Regions from separate parts of the Mesorhizobium sp. P2_A8 genome, predicted to be linked through region 2. Evidence: predicted binding sites of a transcription regulator. Region 2 holds the regulator's gene; the other holds the start of a gene.
The links. Region 2 encodes HrcA, which represses chaperone genes, less so after heat shock. Its sites were predicted from a motif close to GTTAGCACTCNCNNNNNGNGAGTGCTAAC; they were not measured.

Region 1 (6,498 bases), on a different contig from region 2:
ATTCTCAACGCCCTGTCAAAATCCGAAAAGTTCAAGCCAAAAGGCCAGCCAACAACAAAGCATCCAAGTGATGGTTGCCGATCGCCCTGCTCATGCTCAGGCGCTTTTGCAGGCGCTAGATCATCTTCCAGATGTAAAGGCCGAGGGCCTAGCTGGCGTTTACCTTGATGTTGCCGGTCGAGCCGGCGAAGTCATGGTCACCAAAGGTCTCAACGCCAGTGATCTGACGCTTCTTCGTGTCGAACCGGCCCAACCGGCCGCCAATCAACCTCAGCGCGCAACTGTTTTTGCAACCGGCGATGGTTTGGCCAAGCTGCGTCAAAAGATCGAGGATTTCGCACAGAAGAACCGTCCAAAGAAGGATGGCACGGAGGGGCGTCCGCACAATGCCGATCTCGTGCAAAGTATTGGCGCCATCGTCGAAGCAGGGCTTCGCGCTTTATGGCGGAGCCCGGCTACGAAGTTCCCGGCAGGCGATGCCGCTGTTCCATGGGAGTTGTGGCTGGATAAGACGCAGGCCGCGGGATTTATCGGAAACGCTGCTGAGTATGGCGTCGCGGTGGGTGCGGATCGGCTAGAATTCCCCGAAGACATCGTAGTCATAGCGACAGCCACACGAGAAGCGCTTGCGTTGGCCGTGAGGCGGCTCGGCGGCGTTCGGGCTCTTGCAACCCCCACGATCACTGCGGATTATTTCGATGCGATGCCGATTGAGGAACAAGCGGATTGGCTCGACAATTTGTCGGCATGGACGACATTCCAGGCAGTCGATGATCCGAGCTATGTCACGCTCCTAGACAGAGGCGTCAGCCGCGCCCACCCGCTCATCGGACCGGCTCTCCACGCCGACGATAGGCATGCTGCAGATCCCGCATGGGATGTGACCGACTTCGTCGGCCATGGTACGCAACTTGCCGGCTTGGCGCTCTATGGCGATCTGACCGTGGCGTTACAAACAATGCTGCCCATAGAAATTCGACATCGACTGGAGTCGGCAAAGATCATACCAGACGCCGGCCACAATCCTTATCACCTCCTCGGATCATTGACTCGCGCAGGTATCAATGCCGCGGAAGTGATCGGCGATCGACGCCGGACCTTCGCGATGGCAAGCACAACGGAAGAGGATACACCTCATGACGGCGCCCCTACTTCATGGTCCAGCGAAATTGATCAGCTGACGGCGGGCGTCTCGGGAATCAAGAAAACCCAGAGGCTGATGGTGATCTCGGCCGGGAACACGGTCCAAAACATGTTCGGCAACGGGGACTACATCGCTGTGTGCGATCATCCGGACAATGAAATCGAGTCGCCAGCTCAGGCCTGGAACGCCATTTGTGTGGGCGCATACACGGAAAAGAATGTGTTGCCAGCCGGCGAGGCGGGCGTTGCACTCGCGCCAGTCGGGGATCTTGCACCGTCGTCTCGAACCGCAAGCTGGTCCTCGCATTGGCCGCTCAAGCCAGATGTCGTTTTCGAGGGCGGCAACTGGGTGGTCAATGGGCCTCCGCCACCGATGCAGCACTCTGCATTGTCTCTTCTCACCACGGATCATACTTTCCCGAATCGAGCTTTCACCACATGCGGGGAAACCAGTGGCGCCACCGCCCTCGCTGCTCGGGCTATTGCAGACCTATGGTCGGACTACCCGGCGCTGTGGCCGGAAACGATCCGGGCGATCTTCGTATCGTCTGCGCGTTGGACGCCGCAGATGCTTAGCCATCTTCCCGCAAATCCGGCAAAGGGACATTTCAGCCCGCTGTTCAAACGCTATGGTTTTGGGGTCCCCGACATGGAACGGGCTCGCCGAAGCGCTTCGAATGCGCTGACGCTGATCGTACAGGATGTGATTACGCCATATCGCTTGAGCGAGAGCGGTGGCGCTGATCATGTCCACAACGAGATGAGATTGTTCGAACTGCCGTGGCCCGTGGAGGCGTTGCGTAAGCTCGTCAACAGCCCTGTCACTCTTAGGGTCGCACTGAGCACTTTCATCGCGCCCAATCCATCGGAGCCGGCGCGCGGCTCAAAGTTCCGGTATGCCTCGCACAATCTGCGCTTCAAGCTTAATCGGCCAAACGAGAGCCGAGCGGCTTTCATAGCACGTATCAGCAAGGTCGCTGAGCAGACCGAGGAGGAGGCTGTCGACGAGGACGATGGCTGGAGATTCGGGCGCAATCGTCGCGACGTCGGATCTTTGCAAATTGATCAACTCACCTGTCTCGCATCGGATCTCGCTCGCCGCAACATTCTTGCCGTCCACCCCGTTGCCGGCTGGTGGAAGACCAGGGCAATCGCGAATCCACAGGAGCGATCCGTCCGGTTTGCCTTGGTGGTTGAAATCGATGCGAGCGAGGTTGAGGCAAATCTTTACGCGGAGGTTCAAGCGGCGATCGCAGCGCTCAATGTGGCGCAAGCCGTCGTTTAACAGGATCTGAAGCGGCAAGGTTGCTTTTGCTTGAACGCATTGCCGGGTTGCGCGATTGTCGCAGCTGCCCAAATGACGCGAGCACCCCAATGAATCGGACGGGAAAGGCACCTTTCGTGCCGAACGAAATTCATGTCCGGACGGTCACCGATGAGAAGAAGGGCGTTCTAGGCATCCTCTCAATCCAGACGACGGAAGGCCGCTTGGATCTTGCGCTCGATAGGCAAACTGCGGACGCTATCGTGAAAGCTATCAACGCAATCCGGTCAAAATTGAATTCGAACCGCTAAATGGGCCTCATCAGGCCAGACCTGCCTGTCGCCAAGCATCACACGGTAACCATTGCCCAAATGGCTCATAACGATGCTTGCCTCTCCCGCCGAATAGAAGATTGCTATTGCTATGGCGTGATCATCTACGACACGCTCAAGGCGGTAGGCGTCACGGCGCGGATTGTCTTCGTCCACCAACGATAAGGCTCCCCAAGGGAGCATATTAGCCGTCGTTCATGAAGGTTTCGTGAGGTGCCGGTTAGTCAAATATCCTGAGAGTGGCATAGAGCCGCCCTCTCAGCCCATTATTCTGCCACCAACTGCCCCGGTCTCAAGCGATTTGCAAATCCGGTCCGGAAATTGTTGGGTCCCGCTCATCTCGAATCAACCCTGTAAGCGGTCGATTCCTTGGCGATGTAGCTGCCTTACCTCAATCACGACTAAAGCCCCGTCGCCAGCGTTTAGCCATCGGGTCGTGGTGTTACGGTTATGCTGGGAACTCGGTCCGGATCCGCCCAAGAAAAGGGCGGCATTGCTGCCGCCCTTCGGGAATGTTGAGATGCGTGGACCTTAAAAACCCATGCCGCCCATGCCGCCGCCGCCCATGCCGCCAGGCATGCCGCCGCCAGCCGACTCCTTCTTGGGAGCCTCCGCGATCATGGCCTCGGTGGTGACCAGCAGGCCGGCGACCGAAGCCGCGTCCTGGAGAGCCGTGCGAACGACCTTGACCGGATCGACGATACCCATGGCGATCATGTCGCCATATTCGCCGGTCTGGGCGTTGTAGCCGTAGGTCGCGCCCTTGTTGTCGAGGATCTTGCCGGCAACGATCGAAGCTTCCGCACCGGCGTTGGCCGCGATCTGGCGGGCCGGAGCCTGCAGAGCGCGACGCACGATGTTGATGCCGGCGGTCTGGTCGGAGTTGGCGCCGACAGCCTTGATGTTCAGCGAAGCGCGCAGCAGAGCGACGCCGCCGCCGGGAACGATGCCTTCTTCGACAGCCGCACGGGTCGCGTTGAGGGCGTCATCGACGCGGTCCTTCTTTTCCTTGACTTCGACTTCCGTCGCACCACCGACGCGGATCACGGCAACGCCGCCGGCCAACTTGGCCAGACGTTCCTGCAGCTTCTCCTTGTCGTAGTCCGAGGTGGTCTCCTCGATCTGCTGCTTGATCTGGGCAACGCGGCCCTGGATCTCGGCCTTCTTGCCGGCGCCGTCGACGATGGTGGTGTTCTCCTTGGAGATCGACACCTTCTTGGCGCGGCCGAGCATGTTCAGGCCGACGTTCTCGAGCTTGATGCCGAGGTCTTCCGAAATGACCTGACCACCGGTGAGGATGGCGATGTCTTCCAGCATGGCCTTGCGGCGATCACCGAAGCCCGGCGCCTTGACGGCGGCGATCTTCAGGCCGCCACGCAGCTTGTTGACGACCAGCGTGGCCAGAGCCTCGCCTTCGACGTCTTCCGAGATGATGACCAGCGGCTTCGAGGTCTGCACGACAGCCTCGAGGATCGGCAGCATGGCCTGCAGGTTCGAGAGCTTCTTCTCGTGGAGGAGAATGTAGGCGTCTTCCAGATCCGCAACCATCTTGTCGGCGTTGGTGACGAAGTAGGGGCTGAGGTAGCCGCGGTCGAACTGCATGCCTTCGACGACTTCGAGTTCGGTCTCGGCGGTCTTGGCTTCCTCGACGGTGATGACGCCTTCATTGCCGACCTTCTGCATCGCTTCCGCGATCATCGAGCCGACCGAGGAGTCGCCATTGCCGGCGATGGTGCCGACCTGGGCAACCTCTTCCGAGGTCTTGATCTTCTTGGCGTTCTTGATCAGCGTCGCGACGACGTCGGCAACCGCGAGATCGATGCCGCGCTTCAGGTCCATCGGGTTCATGCCGGCGGCAACCGCCTTGTGGCCTTCCTGGACGATCGACTGCGCCAGAACGGTCGCGGTCGTGGTGCCGTCGCCGGCGATGTCGTTGGTCTTCGAAGCAACTTCGCGGACCATCTGCGCGCCCATGTTTTCGAACTTATCTTCAAGCTCGATTTCCTTGGCGACGGTGACGCCGTCCTTGGTGATGCGCGGGGCGCCGAACGACTTGTCGATGACGACGTTGCGGCCCTTGGGGCCGAGCGTGACCTTCACCGCGTCGGCGAGGATGTTGACGCCGCGCAGCATGCGCTCGCGGGCGTCGCGGGAGAATTTTACGTCTTTGGCAGCCATGTTTTAGCTCCTGGCAGGGGCTTGGGATCAAGCCCGAAATTCAGTTGACGGTGAGGCCGATGATCAGCCGATGATGCCCATGATGTCGGATTCCTTCATGATCAGAAGGTCTTCGCCATTGAGCTTGACTTCGGTGCCCGACCACTTGCCGAACAGGATGCGGTCGCCAGCCTTGACGTCCAGCGGGACCAGCTTGCCGGCTTCGTCGCGGGCGCCGGAACCAACGGCGATGATCTCGCCTTCCTGCGGCTTTTCCTTCGCCGTATCCGGGATGATGATCCCGCCGGCGGTCTTGGATTCGGATTCGACCCGGCGAACGACCACGCGGTCATGAAGCGGGCGGAACTTCGACTTTGCCATTTTTTGGATATCCCTGGTACGGAGGTTGAGCGGTTCTCCGTTGCCGGAGAGCGGTTAGCACTCGGCAGAGGAGAGTGCTAACGTGGCGGTGAGATAGGCCACAGGCTGGTGCTAGTCAAGACGGAAGAGGGGACGTGCAAAGGGCATAAGATTTGCAATCGGCGCGCGGAAGCATACGACAGAGGGGCCCCGGGGATAACCAAATCTGCGGGTCACTTGCAAAGCGTTTCGTGATTGCGGTAGCGCGACATCAGAGCCGTTTCGGCATCCAGGCGATGCAGTGTTCGAGGCGTTCCAACCGAGCCTTCTGCGAACGAAGCTCGTGTCCAAAATTAAGCAAATTGGACTTGCCTTTGGAAGCGGCCGCATTGATCAGTTCGCACTCAAGCAACGCAATGCGATCTCGCATCTGCTGAGCTTCAGCCAGCCGTATGCTTTTAATCCAACCTAGCCCACGCATATTCAGTCGTCACCGTCCATGCAGCGCGGGGTAGCATCTGAAAACTAACCCCGGCCGATTCGAAAAACTCGAATTTTAACCGTCGCTAAAATTCACCCCTCTGTCGGTCATGTTTGCTCGATGGCTTGTCCGCTACCTTGCTCTTCGAGATAATTTTAATCGACGTGGTGACGGCCTGTTCAGCGCGCATGTCTAAGGAAACGATATGACGCCGCGCACCAAGCGTATTGTAGGTAAATCACTGGTCGTGACGATCATTGCGATCGTCGCGACCTTTGGCCTGTCGTTTACGGCAAGACTTGCCCTGCAGATGCCGATCGACTGGCTGAGTTGGGTGGAATGTACCTTCATTCCCATTCTGATCGGAATGCCGGTCAGTGCCTACATCTTCACCCAGTCGGAAATGATCCAGGATAGTTGTGGCAAGTTGGAGAAGTCCCATGCAGCCCTGACAGAGGCGCATGACCGGCTCAGCTTCGTAACCAGCCATGATCCAATGACGGGACTCCTTAGTCGCGGTGGGTTCATGGCCAGGATGGACAGAAGCCGCGACGAAGAAGAATGTGACACACTTCTTCTGATCGATCCGGATCACTTCTCTTCCATCAACGAGGCATGGACACTCCAAGGGCGACGAGGTTCTGGTTCGGATTGCAAAGGCGCTCGTCTATGCGACGCGCCCAGGGGACTCGGTTGGACGGCTTGGCGGGAAAGAGTTCGGCGTCTTGTTACGCGGCGTGCGCAAGGAGCAGGCAGGTACG
Region 2 (6,498 bases):
GCGCGGGCGCGGTGCGACAGCGCGGTCGGCTGGCCGGGTTTCCAGCCGTGCTTTTCCTCGGCGCTCATCTCGCCAAAGGTCTTGTCGAAGCCGTTGGGCAAAAACACCGGGTCGTAGCCGAAGCCGAGTTCGCCGCGCGGCGGCCAGACCAGCGTGCCTTCGGCCTCGCCGCGATAATATTCGGCGTCACCGTCGGGAAAGGCCAGGCAGATCACGGCGACAAAGCGCCCCGTGCGCTGTTCCGGCAAGGCGGCGCCGACTTCCTGCAGTGCCACTTCGGTGCGCTGCATGGCCATGCCGAAATCACGCGAACCGTCCGGGGTTTCGGCCCAGTTGGCGGTGTAGACGCCGGGCGCGCCGTCGAGCGCGTCGACGCACAGGCCGGAATCATCCGACAGCGCCGGCAGGCCGGTCGCCTGGGCAGCGGCGAGCGCCTTGATGTAGGCGTTCTCCTCGAAGGTGGTGCCGGTCTCGTCCGGTTCCGGCAGGCCATAGTCCTTGGCCGACTTCGCTTCGAAGCCGAACGGCCCCATCAGATCGGCGAATTCGCGCAGCTTGCCGGCATTGTGGCTGGCGACGACGATCTTTTTTCCGTCAAGCGAGTGAATGGTTGGCGAATGCATCATATGCCCCAGATTCGTGGCTCGGCGAATTCGATCGAATTGCCCGAGGGGTCGCGTATATAGATCGAACGGCCGCCCTGCGGCCATTCAAATTCGCTTTCGATGGCGATCTTCTTTGCTTCAAGATGCGCTTTCCACTCCGCGATCTCGTCGGCGCTGGCCGCAAAGCACAGATGACCCTCGCCGACCGCGCCATGCGGCGGCACTTTCAGTCTCGCGTCGGCTGCGGGCGGCACTTTCGTCGCCTCGGCGTTGAAGATGAGCAGCACGCCAGGCCCGCAGCGGAAAAAAAGATGCCTACCGTCGACCTTGCCGAGGAGGGGAAGTCCAAGCACGTCGGCGTAGAAGCTTTCGGCGGCTTGCAAGTCTGTAACGTAGAGAGCGGATTCCAGGATTGCGGGAGGCGTCACGAAGCGCTCCCCTTTGGCCTGCCGGCTTGCCTGGCCCGAGCCACCGGTCTCGGCCCGTCCTTCGGACCCCCCTCAAATGGGGAGATCGGCAGCTTCAGCGCCTCCGCACAAATCGCGCCGCCGACAGTTGGCGAAAGCCGATCTCCCCCCTGGAGGCGGAGATGGCCGGCAGGCCAAAGGGGGGCGCTCAAGCTCGGCATAAAAAACTAAGCCACCGCCATCTGCTGCAGGCTGACCAGGCGCTGGATGCCCTTCTTGGCCAGACCCATCAGGGCTGCGAACTGTTCTTCGGAGAAAGGCTCGCCCTCGGCGGTGCCCTGGATCTCGACGATGCCGCCCTTGCCGGTCATGACGAAATTGGCGTCGGTGCCGGCAGAGGAATCCTCGAGATAATCGAGGTCGATAACCGGCTGGCCGTCATGGATGCCGCAGGAGATCGCCGCGACATGATCCTTCAGCACCTTGGCGACGCTGGCCATCTGGCGGGCTTCCATCCAGCGCAGGCAATCATACAGCGCCACCCAGCCGCCGGTGATCGACGCGGTGCGGGTGCCGCCATCGGCCTGGATAACGTCACAGTCGACGGTGATCTGCTGTTCGCCCAGCGCCTGCAGGTCGACTACGGCGCGCAAGGAGCGGCCGATCAGCCGCTGGATTTCCAGCGTGCGGCCACCCTGCTTGCCGGCGGAGGCTTCGCGGCGCATGCGCTCGCCGGTCGAGCGCGGCAGCATGCCGTATTCCGCCGTGACCCAGCCTTTGCCGGAATTGCGCATCCAGCCCGGCACCTTCTCCTCGAGGCTGGCCGTGCACAGGACATGCGTGTCGCCGAACTTCACCAGGCATGAGCCTTCGGCGTGCTTGGAGACGCCGCGCTCGAAGGAGATGGCGCGCATTTCATCGAATTGGCGTTTGGAGGGGCGCATTCAGGCTCTTTCCCGTCATTTTTCGGATTCTTGGCCGGCTTGTAACCACATGGGGCGCGTGGCGCAAAGGAAAATGGCCGGATGATCTGACTCAGACAGCGGGTGATCTGACTCAGACACCGGTTGCGCGGGCCGTGGTGAAGTCTATATCCTTGGGCCGGAGGTTTTTGGCCGAATGACCAAGGCAGTCGCCGAACCCAGTCTGCTGTCGCCCGCGCTTCAGTCGCTCGACATGCGTTCGCGCGACATCTTCCGGCGCATCGTCGATTCCTACCTGAAGGACGGCGAACCGGTCGGCTCGCGCAGCCTGTCGCGCATCCTGCCGTCCTCACTATCGCCCGCCACCATCCGCAATGTGATGAGCGACCTCGAGCATCTCGGCCTGATCTATGCGCCGCACATCTCGGCCGGCCGGTTGCCGACGCAGGCCGGCCTGCGCTTCTTCGTCGATGCCTTCATGGAACTCGGCGACCTTTCCGACGAGGAGCGGCGCACCATCGAGGCGCAGGTCCGGGCGTCCGGCTCAGGCGCGACACTGGAGCATATGCTGACCGAGGCCAGCCAGATGCTGTCGGGCATGTCGCGCGGCGCCGGCCTGGTGCTGGCCGCCAAGAACGAGGTGGCGCTGAAGCATATCGAATTCATCCAGCTCGAGCCGACCAAGGCGCTGGCGGTGCTGGTGTCGCAGAATGGCGACGTCGAAAACCGCGTCGTCGAGTTGCCGGCCGGCATCACCGTTTCGCAATTGCACGAAGCCTCGAACTTCCTCAACGCCCATATTCGCGGCCGCACGCTGGCCGAGGCGCGGATCGAGATTGCCCGCATCAAGGAAGAGACCAGGGCCGCGCTCGACACGCTGTCGCAGGACCTGGTCGAAAAAGGGCTGGCGGTGTGGGCGGGCGCCGACAGCGGCCTGCCGGCGCGGCTCATCGTGCGCGGCCGCGCCAATCTGCTCGAAAACGTTACCGCCCAGGCCGACATCGAATTGTTGCGCCACCTGTTCGAGGACATGGAGACGCAGGACGGGTTGATCCAGCTGCTCGACCTGGCCGAACAGGGATCGGGCGTGCGCATCTTCATCGGTTCGGAAAACAAGCTGTTTTCGCTGTCGGGCTCGTCGCTGGTGGTCGCGCCCTATCGCGACAAGGATGCCCGCGTCGTCGGTGCGCTCGGCGTCATCGGCCCGACCCGGCTCAACTATGCCCGTATCGTGCCGATGGTCGACTATACGGCGCAGCTGATTTCCCGCATGCTGCGTTGAGCTGGGTAACCGAGGAGACGACGATGGCGCTCGAAGAATTCAAGGCCCGGATCAGCCTGTTGCTGGAAGAGATGATCAACCAGCCGGAAGACCAGCACGAAATCCACGAGCAGTTGCGCGAAAAACTGCGGGAAATGCGCGCCATGGGCCTGCCGCTGCCGGCCGATCTCGTCGAACTGGAAAAACGCCTCGACGACGATTTTTACGCCGCCGGCAACTGAGGCTGGCAACCTCCGTTTCACTTGAACTCATCGTGTGCCACGGAACGATCGACGAAACTGCCCGTTTGTTCTCTTCGCAACCGGTCTCTGTGGCCGGAATTGGAGAACAGAATGATCCGATCGGCCGGGCTGGCTATTCCCGCGGCACTGTTTCTCACCGCCATAACATTCGCCCAGCAGGCGGAGCAGCCGGTGCTGAGAGGCGCGGCCGCCTTCGGCGACTGGCGCGCCGACAGGCCGGGGGTGCGCCGCCTGATCAGGCCGGAGGACCTGCCAAGGCCTTACGTCAGCAAATCCACCTCGAACAGCGCCGGCCTGGTCGAAAGGCCAGCTGACGCGAAGCCGAAGCTGCCGCCGGGCTTTTCGGCCGAGCTGATCGCGTCGGGTATCAACAATCCGCGCGTCGTGCGCATCGCGCCGAACGGCGATCTCTTCGTCGCCGACAGCCAAGCCAACCAGATCCGCGTCTATCGTCTCGCCGAGGGCAGCGCGAAGCTGGCGAAGGACGGCATCTTTGCTGGCGATCTCAACCAGCCCTACGGCATCGCCTTCTATCCGCCGGGCAATGATCCGCAATGGGTCTACGTCGCCAACAGCGACGGCATCGTGCGCTTTGCCTACCGCGATGGCGACCTGAAGGCCGCCGGTGATCCGGAAACCATCGTCGATAGCATCCCTGCCAGTCATCATTGGACCCGCGACATCGTTTTCTCGCCGGACGGCAAGACGCTTTACCTGTCGGTCGGCTCGGGTTCGAATGTCGCGCAGGACATGACAAGGGAGCCGGATGGCGGCCTCGACGCCTGGGCGAAGTCGAAGCCGCTGGGTGCCGCCTGGGGGTCTGAAGACGGCCGCGCCGATGTGCTGGCCTTCGACCCCGACGGCAAGAATGGCCGCATCGTCGCCACCGGCCTGCGCAACTGTTCGGGCATGACCGTTCAGCCGGCGACCGGCGCGCTGTGGTGCGTCGTCAACGAGCGCGATGCGCTCGGCGACAATGTGCCGACCGAATATGCGACCGCGGTCAAGGACGGCGCCTTCTATGGCTGGCCCTGGTATTATATCGGCAACAACGAGGATCCGCGCCACAAGGGCGAACGCCCCGACCTTGCCGGCAAGGCGACCATTCCCGATGTGCTGATGCAGGCGCATTCGGCGCCGCTCAACATCGCCTTCTACGACGGAAAAAACTTGCCCGCCGGTTCCGGCTTTCCGGCCGAATACAAAGGCGACGCCTTCGTCGCCTTGCACGGTTCATGGAACCGCGGCAACAGGACCGGCTACAAGGTGGTGAGGTTGCTGTTCAAGGACGGCAAGCCGACCGGCGAGTATGAGGATTTCATCACCGGTTTCGTCGTCTCCAACGGCGAGGTGTGGGGACGGCCTGTCGGCGTGGCGGTGGCCGGGGATGGCGCGCTGATCGTGACCGAAGATGGCAACGGCACAATCTGGCGCGTCACCTATGGCGGCCGCTCCTGATGCGCCTGGGCGCATGTCGGCTTGGTGCAATCGAATCCGGCTCCAGGGAATTCACGCCTGGTTGACCTTGTGTCATAAGGCGCCGTCATAATGCATGTCGCGCAAAAGTACGCAGCGGTTTTGGGACAACGAGATGCATAAAGACCAAGACTTTTGACGCGCAAGGCCGCAACCATGACCCTTACCGGCTTCCTCGCCTACAGTGCCGCTCTCGGCATCGCCGCCGCCATTCCCGGCCCCGGCGTCACCGCGCTCGTCGCGCGTGCGCTCGGCTCCGGATTCCGCTCGTCGCTGGCGATGTCCTTTGGCCTGATGCTTGGCGACCTCACCTATCTGACCGCCGTGGTGCTGGGCCTTGCCTTCGTCGCGCAGACCTTCGGCATGGTTTTCCTGGCCATCAAATGGCTCGGTGTCGCCTACCTCGCCTTCCTTGGCTGGCGCTTCTGGACCAGCGGCATCACGCCCGAGACGGTCGAGGCAAAGAAGGGCAAGGGCGGGCTGGTTTCAAGCTTCATCGCCGGGCTCACCGTCACGCTCGGCAATCCGAAGACGATGATCTTCTACCTGGCGATCACACCGACCATCGTCGACCTGAAGACGATCTCGCTGGCCGATTACGGCATTCTCGTCGCACTGACGGTTGTCGTGCTCCTCGTGGTTCTGGTGCCCTATCTGGCGCTGGCGGCCAAGGCGCGCTGGTTCCTGAAGTCGCCGCGCGCGCTCAAGGCGTTGAACCGTACCGCCGCCGGCTTCATGGTCGGCGCCGCGGCGGCGATTGCCGCCCGCCAGTAGGCCGCTTTCGGCCAAAACATTCCAGGGGCAGGCTTTTCCGGGAAATGCTTTTCCGGGAGCCTGATGTTTTAGACACGGGCCCCACTCGATATTTTCGACCGACAGGCTATCTTGCGCGACCGAAGGCCCTATCTTGCCGGCTGCAATGCCATGTGCCTGAAATTCTCACTTGCCTGAAGTCCTGGGAGCGAAACCAATGAACAAGCCCGTCACCCCTGCCCGCGTGCCCGGTCGCGGCCGCGTCTACAATTCCATCACAGACACGATCGGCGACACGCCGCTGGTGCGGCTCGACAAGTTCGCCAAGGAAAAGGGCATCGTTGCCAATCTCATCGCCAAGCTCGAATTCTTCAATCCGATCGCCTCGGTCAAGGACCGCATCGGCGTGGCGATGATCGAGGCGCTGGAGGCCTCCGGCAAGATTTCTCCTGGCAAGACGACGCTGATCGAACCGACGTCTGGCAACACCGGCATCGCGCTTGCCTTCGCCGCCGCCGCCAAGGGCTACAAGCTGATCCTGACCATGCCGGAAACGATGTCGATCGAGCGCAGGAAAATGCTGGCGCTGCTCGGTGCCGAACTGGTGCTGACCGAGGGCCCGAAAGGCATGAAGGGCGCCATCGCCAAGGCCGATGAACTGGCAGCGACGATCCCCAACGCGATCATCCCGCAGCAGTTCGAGAACCCGGCCAACCCGGAAATCCATCGCACGACGACGGCCGAGGAAATCTGGAACGATACGCATGGCGAGGTCGATATCTTCGTCGCCGGCATCGGCACCGGCGGCAC

Region 1: the regulator HrcA is predicted to act here: its motif matches at 5,331-5,359, upstream of groES (co-chaperone GroES).

What each region holds. Positions count from the first base shown of each region.
Region 1 is NZ_JBFUDB010000013.1:113,704-120,201, reverse strand. Features, by position in the region: gene AC1D10_RS32595 (AAA family ATPase) at 1-71, shown strand, start outside; gene AC1D10_RS32590 (S8 family peptidase) at 71-2,428, shown strand; gene AC1D10_RS32585 (hypothetical protein) at 2,695-2,898, opposite strand; gene groL (chaperonin GroEL) at 3,271-4,917, opposite strand; gene groES (co-chaperone GroES) at 4,981-5,277, opposite strand; gene AC1D10_RS32570 (GGDEF domain-containing protein) at 6,322-6,498, shown strand, end outside.
Region 2 is NZ_JBFUDB010000001.1:426,437-432,934, forward strand. Features, by position in the region: gene rdgB (RdgB/HAM1 family non-canonical purine NTP pyrophosphatase) at 1-608, opposite strand, end outside; gene AC1D10_RS02065 (VOC family protein) at 623-1,033, opposite strand; gene rph (ribonuclease PH) at 1,240-1,956, opposite strand; gene hrcA (heat-inducible transcriptional repressor HrcA) at 2,132-3,217, shown strand; gene AC1D10_RS02080 (hypothetical protein) at 3,241-3,438, shown strand; gene AC1D10_RS02085 (PQQ-dependent sugar dehydrogenase) at 3,550-4,917, shown strand; gene AC1D10_RS02090 (LysE family translocator) at 5,092-5,709, shown strand; gene cysK (cysteine synthase A) at 5,906-6,498, shown strand, end outside.